DNA from 3 places in the Sinomonas atrocyanea genome. Region 3 is predicted to be linked to each of the others. Evidence: riboswitches for the same ligand, from Rfam matches in the RefSeq annotation. Region 3 holds a riboswitch; each other region holds the start of a gene.
The links. Region 3 has a riboswitch for S-adenosylmethionine ahead of SA2016_RS12810 (aminotransferase class V-fold PLP-dependent enzyme). Riboswitches for the same ligand answer to the same signal wherever they lie in the genome.

Region 1: it holds a riboswitch for S-adenosylmethionine, as region 3 does, so the genes downstream of both, SA2016_RS16865 (DUF1737 domain-containing protein) here and SA2016_RS12810 (aminotransferase class V-fold PLP-dependent enzyme) in region 3, are expected to answer to the same signal.
Region 2: it holds a riboswitch for S-adenosylmethionine, as region 3 does, so the genes downstream of both, SA2016_RS20045 (MFS transporter) here and SA2016_RS12810 (aminotransferase class V-fold PLP-dependent enzyme) in region 3, are expected to answer to the same signal.

What each region holds. Positions count from the first base shown of each region.
Region 1 covers NZ_CP014518.1:3,665,927-3,672,258, forward strand. Annotated here, with positions in the region: gene SA2016_RS16850 (PucR family transcriptional regulator) at 1-854, shown strand, start outside; gene SA2016_RS16855 (glutaminase) at 854-1,810, shown strand; gene SA2016_RS16860 (amino acid permease) at 1,873-3,387, shown strand; SAM riboswitch class IV at 3,505-3,614, shown strand; gene SA2016_RS16865 (DUF1737 domain-containing protein) at 3,624-3,944, shown strand; gene SA2016_RS16870 (rhodanese-like domain-containing protein) at 3,941-4,354, shown strand; partial or broken gene SA2016_RS16875 (O-succinylhomoserine sulfhydrylase) at 4,363-5,570, shown strand; gene SA2016_RS21550 (hypothetical protein) at 5,900-6,073, shown strand; gene arfB (alternative ribosome rescue aminoacyl-tRNA hydrolase ArfB) at 6,132-6,332, shown strand, end outside.
Region 2 covers NZ_CP014518.1:4,365,086-4,371,417, forward strand. Annotated here, with positions in the region: gene SA2016_RS20035 (S53 family peptidase) at 1-116, shown strand, start outside; gene SA2016_RS20040 (LLM class flavin-dependent oxidoreductase) at 205-1,584, opposite strand; gene SA2016_RS20045 (MFS transporter) at 1,652-2,995, opposite strand; SAM riboswitch class IV at 3,034-3,150, opposite strand; gene SA2016_RS20050 (response regulator) at 3,375-4,091, opposite strand; gene SA2016_RS20055 (sensor histidine kinase) at 4,088-5,323, opposite strand; gene SA2016_RS20060 (hypothetical protein) at 5,331-6,194, opposite strand; gene SA2016_RS20065 (ABC transporter ATP-binding protein) at 6,191-6,332, opposite strand, start outside.
Region 3 covers NZ_CP014518.1:2,779,521-2,785,852, reverse strand. Annotated here, with positions in the region: gene SA2016_RS12825 (metal-dependent transcriptional regulator) at 1-310, opposite strand, end outside; gene SA2016_RS12820 (Nramp family divalent metal transporter) at 321-1,586, opposite strand; gene SA2016_RS12815 (class I SAM-dependent methyltransferase) at 1,714-2,478, opposite strand; gene SA2016_RS12810 (aminotransferase class V-fold PLP-dependent enzyme) at 2,551-3,951, opposite strand; SAM riboswitch class IV at 3,981-4,095, opposite strand; gene hisN (histidinol-phosphatase) at 4,203-5,024, opposite strand; gene rsgA (ribosome small subunit-dependent GTPase A) at 5,089-6,186, opposite strand; gene aroA (3-phosphoshikimate 1-carboxyvinyltransferase) at 6,188-6,332, opposite strand, start outside.

The DNA.
Region 1 (6,332 bases), 890 kb from region 3:
ACGCCCTCAAGGGCGCGGCCCGGCGTGCGGCGTCGGAGCTGATCCGGTACCGGAACCAGCAGTCGGTCACCATGCACGAGGACCGGATCGGCCGCCTGCTCTCCGGACCGGCAGAGGCCGCCGCGTGCGCCAGGACCCTCGGGGTGGCGGTCGACGCGCCGTCGTGCCTGCTCCTGGTCGGCGTCTCCCGCGCGGACGCCGTCACGGAGGACGCCGAGCTCGTCCACGGGCAGCTCGCCGACCTCGTCGCGCTGCATGCCGCGGCGTTCAAGGGATCCTCGATCGTGGGGCAGTACGAGGGGCACACCGCCGTGGTGGTACCCAGCCTCGCCTCCCGCACCGCCGCCGCGGCCCTGCGCTCGCTCGCGGGCCTGATCGTCGCGGATGCGCGCAGGCACCTGGGGGCCGTGGCGTTCGTCGCCATCGGCAGGATCGTGCCGGGCGTGACGGCGCTGCACGGCTCGCAGGCGGAGGCAGCGGCCGTGATGGACTGCCTCGTGCGCAACGGTGACGCGCAGGTCGCGACGATCGAGGACGTCGAGGCCGATGTCCTCCTCCACGAGGCCATCGCCCGGTTCGGCACCTCCGGGTTCAGGCACCGCGCGCTGACGGAGCTGCTGCTGACCGAGCCTGAGCTCGCCGAGACGCTCGAGAACTACTTCAGGGCCTCGATGGACGTCTCCGCGTGCGCCCACGCCATGCAGATCCACCGGAACACCGTGTACTACCGCGTCGGCAAGGCAGAGCGCCTCACGGGGCTGGACCTCGGGCGCCCTGCCCACGCGACCATCGTGCAGCTCCACCTCGGCCTGTGGCAGCGCGGGGACCTCGACGGCGCCAGGAGCGGACGCTGATGCGGGGCACGGCCCTGCTGCGCGCCGAGCGCGGCGTCGGGCTCGAGGGCGACGCCCTCGGAGGGCTCCTCGACGACCTCGTCCGCGAGTTCCGCCCCGCACGGATGGCGGGCTCCGTCCCCGGCCACATCCCGCACCTCGCGTCAGCCGACTTCACAAGCTTCGGGATCGCCGTGGCCATGGTCTCGGGGGAAGTCTTCACGGCAGGAGACGCCGGGGACCCGTTCCTGATCCAGAGCATCTCGAAGGTATTCTCCCTGGCGCTGGCCCTCGGCCGCGAGGACGGCCCCGACCTGTGGTCCAGGGTCCTCCGCGAGCCCTCGGGCACCGCGTTCAACTCCCTCGTCCAGCTCGAGGCCGAGCGGGGCATCCCGCGCAACCCGTTCATCAACGCGGGCGCGCTCGTGGTGACCGACCACCTCCTCGATGCCTTCGGCAACGCCAGCGAGGAGGTGCTCGGACTGCTCTCCTCCCCCACCGGGCGCAGCGCCGTCAACGTGGAGGCCTTCGAATCCGAGCTGGCCAGGAGCGAGCGCAACTTCGCCCTCGCCCACTTCCTCGCCGACCTCGGCAATCTGCGCAATCCCCCCGCGGAGGTCGTCCGCCACTATGTCCGCCAGTGCTCGATCGAGATGTCCTGCGCCGACGTCGCCCGCGCGGGCCTCTTCCTGGCGAACAACGGGGTGGGCCCCTCCGGGCGGGTGGTCTCCGCCTCGGCCGCCAAGCGGATCGGCGCCGTCATGCTCACGTGCGGGATGTACGACGCGGCCGGCGAGTTCGCCTACCGCGTCGGGCTGCCGAGCAAGAGCGGCGTGGGCGGCGGCATCCTCACCGTCGTGCCCGGCATCTGCTCCATCTGCGTGTGGAGTCCGCGCCTCGATGCCCACGGCAACTCCCTCGCGGGCGCCTCAGCGCTCGCGGAACTGGCAGAGCGCACCGGCTGGTCCATCTTCTGAGCCCGAGCGCTCTCCCCCTCCCCCTCACCCTTCCCTCTCCGCCCCCTGCGAAAGGATCCGCCATGCCCGAAACCGAGCCCACCACGGAAGTCGCCGATCATCGTGAGGACCACGGTCATGCCCATGCGGCCGACCATGTGATCCATGCCGAGGACGCCGGCTACCACAAGGGCCTGAAGGCCCGGCAGATCCAGATGATCGCGATCGGCGGCGCGATCGGCACCGGCCTGTTCCTGGGCGCCGGCGGGCGCCTGGCCGCGGCCGGGCCCTCGCTCGTGTTCGCCTACGCGATCTGCGGCGCGTTCGTCTTCCTCATCCTCCGCGCCCTCGGCGAGCTCGTCCTCCACCGGCCCTCCTCCGGCTCCTTCGTCTCCTACGCCCGGGAGTTCTTCGGCGAGAAGGCCGCCTACATCTCCGGCTGGTTCTACTGGATCAACTGGGCCATGACCACCATCGTGGACACCACCGCCGCCGCCCTCTACATGCACTTCTTCGGCAAGTACGTCCCCTGGATCGCCGCCGTGCCCCAGTGGGCCTGGGCCCTGATCGCCCTCGTGCTCGTCCTGGCCCTGAACCTGGTCTCCGTGAAGGTCTTCGGCGAGATGGAATTCTGGTTCGCCCTGATCAAGGTCGCCGCCCTGCTGGCCTTCCTCGCCCTGGGCATCTACTTCGTCCTCTTCGGCACCCCCACCGGCGCCACCACCGGCCTGACCCTCATCTCCGACCACGGCGGCCTCTTCCCCATGGGCCTGGCCCCCATGATCATGCTCATGCAGGGCGTCGTCTTCGCCTACGCCTCCGTCGAGCTCGTCGGCACCGCCGCCGGCGAGACCGAGAACCCCGAGAAGATCATGCCCCGCGCCATCAACTCCGTCGTGGCCCGCATCGCCGTCTTCTACGTCGGCTCCGTCATCCTCCTCTCCCTCCTGCTGCCCTACACCGCCTACCAGAAGGGCGTCAGCCCCTTCGTGACCTTCTTCGGCTCCATCGGCGTCGGCGGCGTGGACGTGATCATGAACCTCGTCGTCCTCACCGCCGCCCTGTCCTCCCTCAACGCCGGCCTCTACTCCACCGGACGCATCCTGCGCTCCATGGCCGCCGCCGGCTCCGCCCCCACGTTCGCCCTGCGCATGAACAAGGCCGGCGTCCCCTACGGCGGCATCGCCATCACCGCCGTCGTCTCCCTCCTGGGCGTGCCGCTGAACTACCTCGTCCCCGCCGACGCCTTCGAGATCGTCCTCAACGTCGCCTCCGTCGGCATCATCTCCACCTGGGCCACCATCGTCATCTGCCAGATCCAGCTGCACCGCTGGGCCAAGAAGGGCTGGACCACCCGCCCCGCCTTCCGCATGCCCGGCGCCCCCTACACCGGCTACATCACCCTGGCCTTCCTCGTCGCCGTCTTCATCATGGTCCTCATCGACTCCCCCTGGACCCTCCTGGCCACCGCCGTCGCCTGCATCCTCATGGTCATCGGCTGGTACGCCTCCCGCGAACGCATCCACGAGATCGCCGCCGCCCGCGACGGCTACACCGGCGCAGCCCCCGTCGTCGCCAACCGCACCCGACACGACTGACCCACCCCGCGGCCCGGCCGCCGGGGGTCCGGCCGGGCCGCGCCCCATCCGCATATTGCCAATCGTTACCGCAGCCCCATGGTCGGCCCCAGTGCCCCGTGCTACGTTCAATCGAAGAGTAATGAGCGCCAGTGCCAAGCCCTGACTTAGCTGGCCGGCAACCCTCCAAGCGGCGGGGTGCCTCAGGTGAGTACTCGGCATTCGTCTTCGATACGCAAGCCCGAAGGAGCCCCGTCATGCCCGACACAGCAACCGAGCAGACCGCGGCGGCAGCCGCGACCACCCCGCTCAACGACCCGGCGGCCCCGGGCAGCCCCGCCGAGGAGAAGCTGGCCTACCGGCTCCTGACCGGCCCGGACACCCGCGAATTCTGCGCCCGCATCTCGCAGGCCCTCGCCGACGGGTACGTGCTCCACGGCAGCCCGGCCGCCACCTTCAACGGCACCGACGTCATCGTGGCCCAGGCCGTGGTCCTCCCCCACACGGTGGCCAGGGCGGACGCCGCGGTGGCCTCCGCCGTCGACTCCCTCGAGTACGAGGGCGAGGGCCACGCGTGAGCTACGCGGGCGACCTCACCCCGGAGGAGGCCTGGTCCAAGCTCGCGAGCGGCGAGGCCGTGCTCGTGGACGTGCGCACCGAGGAGGAGTGGGCGCACGTGGGCATTCCCGATACCAAGGGCACCGAGAACGATCCGCTCTTCATCCCCTGGGTGTTCGAGGGCGGCATCCCCAATCCGGACTTCGTGATGGAGCTCGAACTCCAGGGGCCCGACGACAGGACGACCCCCCTGCTGTTCCTCTGCCGCTCCGGCCACCGCTCCGCGGCCGCGGCCGCCGTGGCCACAAACCTCGGCTTCACCGCGTACAGCGTCCTCGAGGGCTTCGAGGGCGTGCCCGGGCCGGACGGCCAGCGGACGGTCAACGGGTGGAAGAACCGCGGACTGCCGACCAATCTTGGACAGGACTGAAGACTTACGTGAGCTTTGACATCAACGCCGCCAGCTGGAGCGAGGACACGCAGGCGGTGCGGGGCGGACTCCTGCGCACCGACTTCCAGGAGACGTCCGAGGCGCTCTTCCTCACCTCCGGATTCGTCTACTCCTCCGCCGAGGCCGCCGAGCGGGCGTTCACCGGCGAGGAAGAGCGCTTCGTCTACTCGCGCTACGGCAACCCCTCCGTCGCCACCTTCCAGGAGCGGCTCCGGCTGCTCGAGGGGACCGAGGCCTGCTTCGCGACCGCATCCGGCATGTCCGCGGTGTTCACCGCGCTGGCGGCCCTGCTGGGAGCCGGGGACCGGGTCGTCGCGGCGCGCAGCCTGTTCGGCTCGTGCTTCGTGATCCTCAACGAGATCCTGCCCCGCTGGGGCGTTGAGACGGTGTTCGTGGACGGCCCCGACCTGGACCAGTGGCGCGAGGCGCTCTCCCGGCCCACCACCGCCGTGTTCTTCGAGTCCCCATCGAACCCGATGCAGGAGCTCGTGGACATCCAGGCCGTCGCGGACCTTGCGCATGCCGCGGGCGCGAAGGTCGTCGTCGACAACGTCTTCGCCACCCCCCTGCTCCAGCGCAGCCTGGACTTCGGTGCCGACGTCATCGTGTACTCCGGCACCAAGCACATCGACGGCCAGGGCCGCGTGCTCGGCGGCGCCGTGCTCGGCACGAAGGAGTTCATCGACGGGCCGGTGAAGAACCTCATGCGCCACACGGGCCCGGCGCTCTCGGCCTTCAACGCCTGGGTGCTCTCCAAGGGCCTGGAGACGATGGGGCTGCGCGTGCGGCACTCCTCGGCGAGTGCCCTCGCGATCGCCGAATGGCTCGAGGCGCGGCCCGAGGTCCGCTGGGTCAAGTACCCGCATCTCGCCTCGCACCCGCAGTACGAGCTCGCGAAGAAGCAGATGAGCGCCGGCGGAACCGTCATCACCTTCGAGCTGGATGCCCCGAGGGCCAGGGCAAGGAGGCGGCCTTCCGCCTGCTCAACGGGCTTCAGGTCATCGACATCTCCAACAACCTCGGCGACTCGAAGTCCCTCATCACCCACCCCGCCACGACGACCCACCGGGCCATGGGCCCCGAGGGGCGCGCGGCGATCGGGCTCGGCGACGGCGTGCTGCGGCTCTCGGTGGGACTCGAGGACGTCGGGGACCTGATCGGGGACCTCGAGCGGGCGCTCACCCACGGCGGCTGAGGGGAGCCACGTGGCCGAGGGAAGCGCGGCGACGGCCGCACCGGGGACACTGTGACCATGCGGCACTTCGACATCGTCATCACCACACCGCTCCCGCCCCGCCAGGCGTGGACACGGGTGCTCGACCTGCGCGGGCATGACCGGTTCATCCCGTTCACGCGCATCACCCGGGGACTGGCCACGGCCGACGAGCTCCATGCCGGGCACCTCTTCACCGGGCGCACCGCCGTGGGCCCTGTCGGCTTCGACGACACCATGACCATCGAGTCGATCACCCCGCCCACCGACTCGGCGCCCGGCCGGGCCCGGATCGTCAAGGGGGCCCGCTCGTGCTGGGCGCGGTGGACCTCACCGTCTCCGCGCACGACGGCGGCTCGACCGTTCGCTGGTCGCAGGACCTGGGGCTGGCCCGCCTCGGGCGGGTCGGGAGCTGGGCGGCCGGCGCCGTCGCCCCGCTGCTCTACCGGCCGCTGCTCAAGCGCCTCCTGCGCCACGGCGGCTGAGCGGAGCCACGCAGCCCAGCGGAGCCGGCCCACTCCGCCCGTGCCGGACAATGGGCCCATGGACACGCCCGGCCGAGACCTCCGAGTACCGCCGCAGCCCGGCGCGCGGCACGGGGTCACCATCCCGGCCTCCGAACTCGTGGAGCGGTTCAGCCGCTCGAGCGGTCCGGGCGGCCAGGGCGTCAACACGACCGACAGCCGGGTGGAGCTCCTCTTCGACCCCGGCGCGAGCACGGCCTTCTCGGACACCCAGCGCGAG
Region 2 (6,332 bases), 1.6 Mb from region 3:
TCGACGTGACGAGCGGCTCGAACGGCACGTGCCCCACGTCCCAGTGGTGCACCGCCGGCGCAGGGTGGGACGGCCCCACGGGCCTCGGCACGCCGAACGGGGTGGGCGGCTTCTAGCCACCTGCGCTGAGGGGTCGTGTCCCTGCCGATCGCGGCAGGCACACGACCCCTCAGCTGTCGGGGCCGGCTGGCTCAGGCGAGCTGCTCAGGCGGTCGCGGGGACGACGCCGGCCACGCGCCGTGCCGGGTGGTCGGCGGCGAGGCGCGGGCCGGCTCCCAGGACGGTCCCCCGGAACGTCGCTCCGGGGGCAGCCTCGGCGAGGAGCCCGCGACGGCGCAGCTCGGGCGAGACGAGCCGGGCGAACTCGAGCAGGTCTGCCGGCCGCACGGCCGAGGTCAGGTTGAACCCGTCCACGCCGCCCTCATCGGCGAAGCGCTCGAGCTCGTCCACGACCGTGGCCGGCGAGCCGACGATCACCGGCCCTCGGCCGCCGATCGAGACGAACTTCGCGACCTCGCGCAGCGTCCACGTCCGCTCCGGGTCCAGGAGCGTGAACTGGGCGAGGGCGGACTGGTTGGCCTCGCTCCTGATGTACGTCAGCGGCGCGTCCTGGTCCAGCCCTGAGAGGTCCACGCCCGTCCAGCCGGCGAACAGCGCGAGCGCGGCGTCGGTGTCCACGTAGGACTCGTACTCGGCGAGCTTCGCGGCGGCGGCCTCGTCCGTCTCGGCCACGATCACGGTCGCGAGGTTGAACGCCTTCACGGAGTCCGGCGCGCGGCCGGCGGCGGCGAGTTCCGCCCTGAGCCCGTCGGTGAACTTCTTCGCCTGCGCGGGCGTGGAGCTGGAGAAGAACACGGCCTCGGCATGCTTCGCGGCGAAGGCCTTGCCGCGGGCCGAGGCGCCGGCCTGGAAGAGCAGGGGGGTCCGCTGCGGGGAGGGTCCGACCAAGGCGGGGCCGGGCACCCGGTAGGCGTCGCCGTCGTGCGCGATCCCGCGGACCCCGGCGGGGTCGGCGAAGAGGTTCGCGGCGGCGTCGGCGACCAGCGCGCCGTCGTCCACCGAGCCCTCCCACAGCTTGTAGACCACGTCCATGAATTCCTCGGCGCGATCGTAGCGCTCATCGTGCGGCACCTGGGTGTCGAGGCCGAGGTTCCGCGCGGCCGACTCCTGGTAGGAGGTGACGATGTTCCACGCGAGCCGGCCGCCCGTGAGGTGGTCCAGCGTGCCGAACCGGCGGGCCAGGAGGTAGGGGTGGTCGTAGGTGACGGAGGCGGTGACGCCGAAGCCGAGCCGCTCGGTGGCCGCCGCGAGGGCGGACACGATCAGCAGCGGGTCGAGGGCCGGGTACTGGACCCCGCCGCGGACGGCCGCGTCGGCGCTGCCGCCGTAGACGTCGTACTGGCCGAGCACGTCCGCGAAGAAGATCCCGTGGAAGCCGCCGTCCTCGAGGGCCTTGGCGAGCCCGGTCCAGTAGCCCAGCTCCGCGAAGCGGTGGGCCTGCGAGTCGGGGTGTCGCCACAGGCCCGGCGACTGGTGCACCGGCACGAGCATCTCGAACGCGTTCAGCAGCAGGGGCTTGGTCACGGGGTTCCTTCCGGATTCGGGTTCCGTGGGCGGGGACTTGGGGGGGCGGACGACGGCGGGCGGCGCCTCAGGCGCCCGCTCCGCCCTCCGCGGTGGCCGGCTGGGCGGCGCGGAGGCCGACCGGGTCCTTGGCGGCGAGGGCCGCCGCCGTGGTGAGGACGCCGAGCACGGCGAACCAGCCGCACACGAGCCACGGCGCCCCGCCCCCGGCCTGGAGCAGGGCCGCGGCGACGAGCGGGGTGACCGCCGCGGAGAGCACGGTGCCGACCTGGTAGCCGAACGAGACTCCCGAATAGCGCAGCTCGGTGGGGAACTGCTCGGCGAACCACGCGGCCTGGGGGCCGTAGATCGCGTCATGGAGGATGTTCATCCCGACGAGGAGCACGAGCGGGAGGAAGGCCAGGCTGCCATGGTCGAGGAACCAGAAGAACGGCCAGATGAGCACCACGACGCCCACGGACGCCCCGACGGCGATGCGCCGGCGTCCGATCCGGTCGGAGAGCCAACCCCAGAACGGGCCCGAGAGCAGCCCGATGGCGGAGACGATGAGGATCGCGGCCAGGCCCGAGGTGGTGTCGTGGCGGCGGTCCTTGAGGTACCCGAGGATGTACACGGTCATGAGCGTGTAGATGGCGGGCTGGACGAGCCGCATACCGATGGTCACGAGGATTCCGCGCGGGTGCTCGCGCAGCACGCGCGCCACGGGCCGGGCCACGGTGCGCGCGGCATCCTTGACCGCCGTGAACTCCTCTGCGTCGGTCACGCCCAGGCGGATCCACAGGCCGATCAGGACGAGGACGCCGGAGAGGAGGAACGGCAGCCGCCACCCGAACGACTGGAACTGCTCAGGGGTGAGGAACCCCTGCGTGAGCGCGTACGCGCCGGTGGCCAGGAGCATGCCGGCCGCCGAGCCCACCTGCGTGAACGAGCCGAAGAGTCCGCGCCGGCCGGCCGGGGCGTGCTCGACGGAGAGCAGCGCGGAGCCGCCCCACTCGGCGCCGGCGGAGAGGCCCTGGATGAGCCGGAGTCCCACGAGTCCCACCACGGCGAGGATGCCGATGGAGGCATAGTTCGGCAGGACGCCGATGAGGGTGGAGGCGATGCCCATGGTCAGCAGGGAGGCCACGAGCAGGGCCTTGCGGCCGATCCGGTCCCCGAGGTGGCCGGAGATGACGCCGCCGAGGGGCCGCGCGATGAACCCGACCGCGTAGGTGGCGAACGAGGCCAGGACGCCCACGAGCGGGCTCGCGTCGGGGAAGAACTGCTTGTTGAACACGAGGGCCGAGGCCGTGCCGTAGAGGTAGAAGTCGTACCACTCGATGGTGGTGCCGACGAACGCCGAGGCGAGGATGCGGCGCTTGGCGCGCAGGGCGGTGCCGAGTCCCGGCTCGGTTCTCAGGAGGGTGGCCATACAGGTCCTCTTCGGGTCGCGGCGCGAGGCTCGCTCAGGCGCCATACTTACGGCGCCGGGGGCCCGCGCGCCGTCGAATCCTCACCTGGGGCACCCCACTACAGCCGGAGGGTTGCCGTCCGGCAAGCCAGGGCTTGATGCCGGAACTCTTGATTCTTCGCCCAGTCTGCCGGTGGGCGCCCCGCCTGACGAAACGCACCCGTCACGGAGGTTCACACTCGCCCCACCCCGCCTTCTGAAGGTCACCTCCTGAAGGTCACCTCCTGAAGGTCAGCTCCTGAAGGTCAGCTCCTGCGGGAGCGACCCGCTGGACCTGACTTCCAGGACGTGACTTCCAGAAGGTGACCTTCAGGAGGTGACTTCCAGACGGAGGGGGGACTCAGTAGTCGGGGTTGCTCGGGATGATGAGCCCCGTCTCGTACCCGTACACGACCGCCTGCACCCGGTCGCGCAGGTGCAGCTTGGTCAGGATCCGGCGCACGTGGCTCTTCACGGTGGCCTCGGAGAGGAAGAACCGGTGCGCGATCTCCGCGTTGCTCAGGCCCTCGCAGATGGCCCGCAGGACCTCGAGTTCGCGCGGCGTCAGCTCCTTGAGCAGGGGGTCCGGGGCGGCGCCGCCGTTGCTCCGGGCGGGCGCGCCGCCGCTGCGGACGTAGGTCTCGAGGAGCCGCTGGGTCACGCGGGGGCTCACGACGGCGTCCCCGCTGGCCACGAGCCGCACGGCCTGGACGAGTTCGGCGGGCGCCACGTCCTTGAGCAGGAACGCCGAGGCGCCGGCCTGGAGGCCGGAGAACGCGTACTCGTCGAGATCGAAGGTGGTCAGGATGATGACGCGGGCAGGGCTGTGGGCGGCGGCGATGCGCCGTGTGGCCTCGATGCCGTCCATGACCGGCATCCGCACGTCCATGAGCACCACGTCGGGGCGCAGCGACTCGGTGAGCTTCACGGCCTCGGCGCCGTTGCCGGCCTCGCCGACCACCTCGATCCCGTCCTCGGACTCGAGGACGAGCCGGAAGCCCATCCGCAGCAGCGGCTGGTCGTCGACGAGCAGGAGCCTCAAGGGCCCCTCGCCGTGGTGGTGCTCCGTCTCGCTCATGCGTCCCCCTCCGCCCAGTGCTGCTCGTCCACCAGCAGCTCGGTCTCCACGACCCATCCTCCCCCGGCCCGCGGGCCCGCGCGGAGGGTGCCGCCGTAGAGGGCGGCCCGCTCCCGCATCCCGGCGATGCCGGCTCCCGTCCCGAGGCGAGGCCGCGCGCCGTCGGCCGCCGCGCCGTCGTTCTCGATCCGGACCCGCACGGTGCTGCCCTCGCGTGCCACCTCGACCTCGACGCGGGAGACCCCGCGCCCGTAGCGGAGCGCGTTGGTCAGGGACTCCTGGACGATCCGGTAGACGGCGAGCTGGAAGGCGGGGTCCGCGGGCGGGGCGGCCCCGGTGAGTGTGAGGACGGCGGGGAGCCCCGCGGTCCGGAACCCGGCCACGAGCGACTGCAAGCTCTCGGTGCCGGGGGCGGGTGCGAGGCTTGCCTCCGATGCCGGCTCGCGGAGCACCCCGAGGACGCGGCGCATGTCCGCCAGGGCGGTGCGCCCGGTACGGGACAGCTCGCCGAGGACCTCCTGGGCCCTGTCCGGGTCCTTCGCGGCGATCTTCGCGGCGCCGTCGCTGAGGGCGACCATGACCGTGAGCGAGTGCGCGACGACGTCGTGCATCTCCCGGGCGATCCGGTTGCGCTCCTGGACGGAGGCCAGCTCGGCCCTGCGCATGGCCCAGGCCCGGATCTCGGCCTGGTGCTCGCGGGTGCCGCGGACCCAGGCTCCGAGCCCGGCGGCGAGGACGTCCATGAGCAACACGGAGACCGCGGCGACCAGGCCCACGTAGCGGGCGTTCTCCGGGACGGCGGGGCCGCGGGGGGTGTAGACGAACGCGTAGTAGACGGAGGCGGGGACCGAGGCGAGCACGGATGCGCCGAAGGCGACGAGCGCCGGGGCTGAGACGGCCACGGCGTAGAGCGCGAAGAAGACCGCCGCGCTCATGACCGAGCTGTTCGGGGACTGGTAGAGCAGGGCGGCGTCGATCGCCACGGTCACCACCAGCACGGCCCACGGGGACCGGCGCCGCCCCAGCAGGGCCGCCTGCTGGACGGCCAGCAGGGCCAACCGCCACCAATTGCCGTGCAGGGCGTACTCGGCGAAGAGCGGCCCCGCGAGGAACGCGGCCGCGGCGACGACGATCCAGTCCATCGCCACGGGACGGTCGGCCAGGTACGCGCGGACGCGGCCCCGCCGTGGCGGGACCGCGAGGGCGAGCGCCTGCGCGCCGGGAGCGTGCACGGTCCTCCTACACGTCCCGCTGCTTGAGCGTGGTGAAGGCGGCGAAGAGGAGCACCACCACATAGGCGGCGATGACCAGCGTGCCCTGCCAGGGCTCGAGGAGGGAGGAGTCCAGGGGCTGGCTGGACCCTGCCTCGAGCATGGACTGGAACGCGTTGGTGGGGAGGTACTTGCGTGCCTCCTTGAAGAAGTCGTTCGGAATGAGCTGGAAGATGATCGGGAGCACGAACAGCACGGCCACCAGCGTGACGATCGCCCCGGCGGAGTTGCGCAGGAGTGCGCCGAGCGAGAGCCCCATGAGGGCCACCGCGGACACGTAGGCCGCGCTGAGGAGCATGATCCGCTGGACGTCCCAGCTCGCCATGTCGAGGCTCAGGCTGTAGTTGCCGAGGATCGGCTGGGCCACGAGGCCGCCGAGGTAGGCGCCCGCGTAGGTCACCGCGAACCCGACCACGACGGCGTAGACCGCCTTCGCGGCGAGCACGGGCCAGCGCCTGGGGACCGCGGCGAACGTCGCCCGCGACATGCCGGAGGTGAACTCCGCGCTGATCAGGAGCACGGCGAGCGAGCCGACGATGAGCTGCGAGAAGGTCACGCCTGCATCCGGAAGGTGCGGGAGCAGGGCGGTGACGTTGATGGCCTCGCGCGGATTGGTCACGGTGCCGCTGTGCTGGGCCTGGGAGACCTGGCCGAAGCCCCACGCCTGGAGCGCCGCGAAGCCCATCATGAGCGCGACGGCGCAGACCAGGAGGATCCGGGTCGACAGGAGCGAGAGGAGCTTGATCCGCTCGGAGGCCAGGACCCGGAGGAAGGTCGGGCCGGCGAGGGCCGGTGCCGCGGAGCGGCGGGCGTGCTGGACTGCGGTGCTCATCGGTGCGCCTCCTGGGTCTGGGCGGGGGTGGCCGCGGCGGGCAGGCTGGGCGCGTGGCCGGCATCGGGACGGTCGGAGCGGTACTCGACGTCGTCCTTGGTGAGCTCGAGGTAGGCCTCCTCGAGGCTCGCCTGCAGC
Region 3 (6,332 bases):
CGGCCTCGACGTGGACCTCGTCCCAGCTGTAGCCCAGCTCGCTGACCAGGAAGGTCTCGAGGAGGCGGTGCCGCCGGACCATGGTGAGCGCCACGCGCCGGCCCTCCTGGGTGAGCCGCACCGCGCCGTACGGGCGGTGGTCCACGAGGCCGAGGTCCTTGAGCTTGCGCACCATCTCGGACACCGACGAGTTCGCCACGCCGAGCCGTGCCGCGAGCTGCGAGGACGTGATGGGGGCGTCCTGCCACTCGGTGAAGGCATAGATCGTCTTCACGTAGTCCTCGGTGGAGGAGGAGAGCTGGCTCTTCACGCCATCCACCCTACCGTCCGAGCAGGGGGCCGGCCGTGAGCCAGAGCAGGGCGACGTTGAGCACGATGACCAGCGCCGCGCTGAGCCAGGCGGCGACCACCAGCGGCGGCCGCAGCGTGTGCTCGCCGACCACGGCGGCCTGGGTGCTGAGCCGGATGAGCGGGACGAGGGCGAACGGGATCCCGAAGCTCAGGACCGCCTGGCTCACGACGAGGGCCCACGTGGGGTCCACGCCGAGGGCGAGGACCAGCACCGACGGGACCAGCGTGATCGCCCGGCGGAGGACGAGGGGAATGCGGCGTTCGAGCAGGCCCTGCATGATCGTCGCACCGGCGTAGGAGCCCACGGCGGTGGAGGCGAGGCCGCTGGCGAGCAGCCCCACGGCGAAGACGATGCCAACGGCGGGGCCGAGCGCCCTCTCGATCGCCGCGTGCGCCCCCTCGATCGAGTCCGTTCCCTCGGTGCCGCCGAGAGTGGAGGCTGCGAGGAGGAGCATGCCGATGTTGACGACGCCCGCGACCCCGAGGGCGATGACCACGTCCACGCGCGTCCCCCGCAGGAGCCGCCGGATGGCCGGGGCGCCCGGGTGGCCGTCGGCGTCGCCGCGGTGGCGGTCGCGGGACAGCGCCGAATGGACGTAGATCGCGTGGGGCATGACGGTGGCCCCCAGCATGGAGGCGGCGAGCAGGACCGAGTCGGGGCCGTCGAACCGGGGAAGGAGCCCGCCGGCCATGGCGGCCGGGGAGGGCGCGCTGACGGCGAGGCCGGCGAGGAAGCCGAGCGCGATGACGGCGAGGAGGGCAACGATCGCCAGCTCGAACCGCTGCTGGGTGCGGAAATCCTGGATCGCGAGGATCCCCATCGAGACGACCCCGACGATGACGGCGCCCACGGGGAGCGGGACCCGGAACAGGAGCTGCAGCGCGAGCGCGCCGCCCACCACCTCGGCGAGGTCTGTGGCGAGCGCGACGATCTCGGCCTGCGCCCAGTAGAGCCGGCGGGGTCCGGGCCTCAGGCGGGCTCCCAGCAGCTCGGGGAGCGTGCGCCCCGTGACCACGCCGAGCTTCGCCGAGAGGTACTGGATGAGCATCGCCATGAGGTTGGCGAGGACGAGCACCCACATGAGCAGGTAGCCGTATCGGGCGCCTGCGGTCAGGTTCGCCGCCACATTGCCGGGGTCCACATAGGCCACGGAGGCCACGAACGCCGGTCCGAGGGCCCCGAGGAGCAGGGGCCAGCGGGAGCGGCCCGCGGCCGTGCGCTGCGCCTTCAGCACCCTGTCCACCCTCGACCGGCCTCCTCGCCAGCGCCTGCCTGGCACTTAGACGCGCCAAACATAAGTTTTCGGTACACCTAAACACTACGGGCTGCGCTTGCGTGCGGCAAGGTGCTGCGCACCGGCGTCAGCGCGGTGCCTCCGTGGCGCGCCACGCCTGGGTGATGTAGGGCAGGGCGAGGGGCTCGCCAGCGGAGTGGCCGAGGTGCTCGAAGAGGTACCAGGCGAGGTTGTCCTCGACCCTGCGCCGGTTCTTCTCGGAGGCCCGCAGGTAGTAGCTGCGGGACTTCGTCAGCTCCACGATGCCCTCGGGGGTGGTCGGGTCCTCCCAGGCGATCACGAGCGGCTCCCAGCCGTGCAGCTCCGGGCCCGACGGCGGGTGGTAGTCCGGCTTGTGGACGTCGCCGGCGTGCATGATGCGCGAGAGCCGGTGGACCCAGGGGATGCGCGTGTCGAGCTGGTTCCACACGAGCCCGGCGCGGCCGCCCGGACGGAGGAGGCGGGCCGCCTCGCGGGTCGCGGCCGCCGGGTCGAACCAGTGCCAGGCCTGGGCGGCGACCACCACGTCCGTGGAGGCGTCCGGCAGCCCGGTCCGCTCGGCGGGGGCAGCGACGCACGTGACCGAGGGGAGCCTGGCGGCGAGCTGGGCCAGCATGTCCGCGGACGGGTCCACGGCGGTCACGGCGAGGCCGCGGGCCACGAGCAGCTCGGTGAACTTGCCGGTGCCGGCCCCGAGATCGACCGCGGTGCGCGCGCCGTCCGGGACGATCCAGTCGGCCGCCTCCCTCGGGTAGCCGGGGCGGACCCGTTCGTAGTGCTCGCCGCCGGCGGAGAACGCCCCGGCGAGCTCGCGCCGCCGCGCGTCGTCGAACTTCGGCCCGCCCCGTCCCATCAGTTCCTTTCGAGGATTCCGGCTCCCCACTCTACGTCGGGCGCGGCCCCTAGGGCGTGCGGACGACGCCGCTCACTCGCCGAGGCTGCACGGCGCCGCCCCCGCGGTGCCCGGGGTGTTGGGCGCCCAGGCGGGGAACGGCCGGGTGTCCCGGGCAGGGACCCATCGCCCGGCGTCGACGGCGTAGTCGATGCCCAGCCCGGCCTCGACGAGCTGCCCGACCGCTGCCACGAGCCGCTCGACGTCCTCGAGCCGGGAGCCGACGCCGAAGCTGGCCCGCAGGGAGCCCGCCGGCAGCCCGAGCCGGGTCAGGGCAGGATGGGCGCAGAATCGCCCGTCCCGCACGCCGATGCCGTGCTCTGCGGAGAGGTAGGCGGCCGCGAGGCCCGCGTCGTAGCCGGCAATCGAGAAGTTCACCACGCCGATCGCCGACGGCGCGTCGGCGAAGAGGCGGTGGACGCCGACGCCGTCGATCGCCTCCAGGCCGTCCACGAGCGCGGCGCGCAGCTGCTCCTCGTGGCGGGTCCACGCGACGGGGTCCAGGGCGCCGAGGACCTCGGCGGCGCGGGCGAGCGTCGCCGCGCCGAGGACGTTGGGGGAGCCGGCCTCGTGCCGGGCCGGCCCGGTGGCCCAGGCCACGGACTCGAGGCGGACCTCGCTGACGGCGCCGCCGCCGGCGAGGTGCGGCCGGCCGGCGTCGAGCCAGTCCGGCCGGCCCACGAGCACGCCGCTGCCGAAGGGGGCGTAGAGCTTGTGGCCCGAGAAGGCGAGGTAGTCGATGCCCGTGACGGCTCCGGGGTCCCCCGCCATGTCGATCCGGCGGTGCGGGGCCAGCTGGGCGGCGTCGACGAGGATCCTGGCCCCGTGGGCGTGGGCGAGGGCGGCGAGCTCGGCGAGGGGGAGGACTTCCCCGGTGACGTTGGAGGCCCCGGTCACGGCGAGGAGGCCCACCCCGCCGTGGGCGAGCTCTGCGCCGAGGCGCTCGAGCGTCTCGGCGACCGTGTCCGCGGCGACGACGCTGCGGTGCGGGCGGCCCTGCCAGGGCAGGAGGTTCGCGTGGTGCTCGATGTCCAGGTAGAGGACGTCGAGGCCGGGCGGGACGCAGCCGGCGAGCAGGTTGAGGGAGTCGGTGGTGTTGCGCGTGAACACGACCGCGTCGTCCGGCCTCGCCCCGGCGAAGGCGCGCACGGTTCCGCGCGCGTTCTCGTAGACGCTCGTGCTGATCTGCGAGGCGTAGCCGGCGCCGCGGTGCACGCTCGCGTAGAAGGGCAGCACCTCGGTGAGGTGGTCGGCGACCTCGGCCAGCGCCGGGGCGGAGGCCGCGTAGTCGAGATTGGCGTACCGGACGCTCCCGCCGGTCACGAGCGGCGCGGCGAGGTCGGCGCCGACGACGGCGGCGAGTGGCTCGAGCGCGTCGGGGTACCGCGCGCTCAGCTCGGCAGCGTCGGCGGTGGGGGACAGGACAGTGCTCATCGGCGTTCCTCACAGGCGAGGGACCCTCGGGTCCGCGCTTGCCGCATCCGTTCCGGACCGGCCCGGTCGTCACCCGGGGCACCCCGCCGCGTCTGGGAGGGTTGCCGGCCAGCAAACCGGGGTTTCGCGCTGGCACTCGTGACCTTGGCAAAGACCCTAGGGCACGCGGGAGGGCCGCGCACGCCGGGCGGCGCGCAGCGGGTCAGTGTGACGAACGGTGACGGGGCGCGGGCCGGCTGCCGGGGCCCGCGTCAGTCCGGCAGGAGGTCGTCGCGGCCGGGGTTCAGCTTGCCGAGCACCTCGGAGTGCAGGATCCCGTTGGTCGCGAGCGCATTGCCGCCCCACGGGCCGTCCTGCCCGTCCAGGGAGGTGAAGCGGCCCCCCGCCTCGGTGACGATGGGCACGAGGGCGGCCATGTCGTAGAGGGCGAGCTCGGGCTCTGTGGCGATGTCCACGGCGCCCTCGGCGACGAGGCAGTAGGACCAGAAGTCCCCGTAGGCGCGGGTCCGCCAGACCTCGTCGGTGAGGCCGAGGAAGTCCTCGAGGCTCCCGCGCTCCTTCCAGCCCGAGAGCGAGGAATAGGACAGCGATGCGTCCTGCAGCTTCGAGACGTCGGAGACCTTCAGCCGCGTGGCGGAGGCGAGGGAGCGCCCCGTGTAGGCGCCGGTGCCCTTGGCCGCCCACCACCGCCGGCCGAGGGCCGGGGCGCTCACCACGCCGACCACGATCTCGTCGCCGTCGGCCAGGGCGATCAGGGACGCCCACACGGGCACGCCGCGGACGAAGTTCTTGGTGCCGTCGATCGGGTCGATGATCCAGCGGCGGGACCCGTGGCCCGTGGTCCCGAACTCCTCGCCCACCACCGCGTCGCGGGGCCGGGAGCGGGAGAGCTGCCCGCGGATCGCCTCCTCGGCGGCGCGGTCGGCGTCGGTGACCGGGGTCAGGTCCGGCTTGGTCTCCACCTTCAGGTCGAGGGCCTTGAACCGCTCCATCGTCTGGGCGTCGACCGAGTCCGCCAGGACGTGGGCGAGGCGGAGGTCGTCGTTGTACGAGGTCTCGGTCACTGAGGTCATGGACCCCACGCTATCCCCTGGGGCGCGCGCCGGCCGCGAGGCACAGCCGAGACGGGAGCACAGCCTAGACGCCGAGTTCCTTCTCGTCCTGCGCTTCCTCCCGCGGGCCGGCCCCGAGGAGGCGGCGCAGCGACGCGAGGCGGGCCGGGCCGGCGTCGCCCGCGTGCCCGCCGGCGACCCACGCGTCGAGGCCGCAGCCCACTGCCGCGGCGTCATGCCGGCAGCCGCGTTCGCATGCCTCGATGCCCGGCTCGAGGTCCGCGAAGGCGTGCAGGATCCGGTCGGGGTCCACGTGGGCGAGCCCGAACGAGCGGATCCCGGGAGTGTCGATGATCCAGCTGCCCGACGGGGCGTCGGCGAGGCGCAGCGCGAGCGCCGAGGAGGAGGTGTGCCGGCCGCGCCCGGTCACCGCGTTGACCCCGCCGGTGGCGCGGTCGGCGCCGGTGAGCGCGTTGACCATGGTGGACTTGCCCACGCCCGAGTGGCCGAGCAGTACCGTCACGTGGCCCTCGAGCTGGGCGCGGAGCCGCTCCACGGCCTCGTCGTCGAGCCGGGCCGAGGCGCCGTCTTCGGTTTGGGCGCCCTCTGCGGGCTCCTCGGCGGTGCGGCTCACGACGACGGTGAGGGGCAGGAGCCGGTAGTTGGCCAGGAGCGCGGCCGGATCCTTCAGGTCCGCCTTCGTCACGAGCAGCAGTGGCTCAATCCCGGCATCGTAGGCCGCGACGAGGGCCCGGTCGATGAAGCCGGTGCGGGGCTCGGGGTTGGCAGCGGCGACCACGATCACGAGCTGGTCCGCGTTCGCGACGACGACCCGCTCGTCCGGGTCCGTGTCGTCGGCGCTGCGCCGCAGGACGGTCGAGCGCTCCTCGATGCGGACGAGCCGTGCGAGGGTGTCGGGCCGGCCGCTGACGTCGCCCACCAGGCCCACGAAGTCGCCGGGCACCACGGGCGTGCGGCGCAGCTCCCGGGCCCGTGCGGCGATCACCACCCGCTCCTGGGGCGTGTCCTCGTCGAGGACCGCCGTGTAGCGCCCGCGGTCCACCGTGACGATGCGGCCCACGACGGCGTCCTCGTGGCTCGGCCGGTCCTTGGTGCGCGGACGGCTGCCACGCTTGTTCGGGCGGACGCGGACGTCGCTCTCGTCCCACTCGCGCTGCCCCATGCTAGGAGCCGGCTCCCGCCTGCGCGTGCTGGCCCAGCATGCGCGCCCACATCTGGGGGAACTCCGGCATGGTCTTGGACGTCGTGGCGATGTCCTCGACCTCGACCCCGGGGACGGCGAGCCCCAGGATGGCGCCGGCGGTGGCC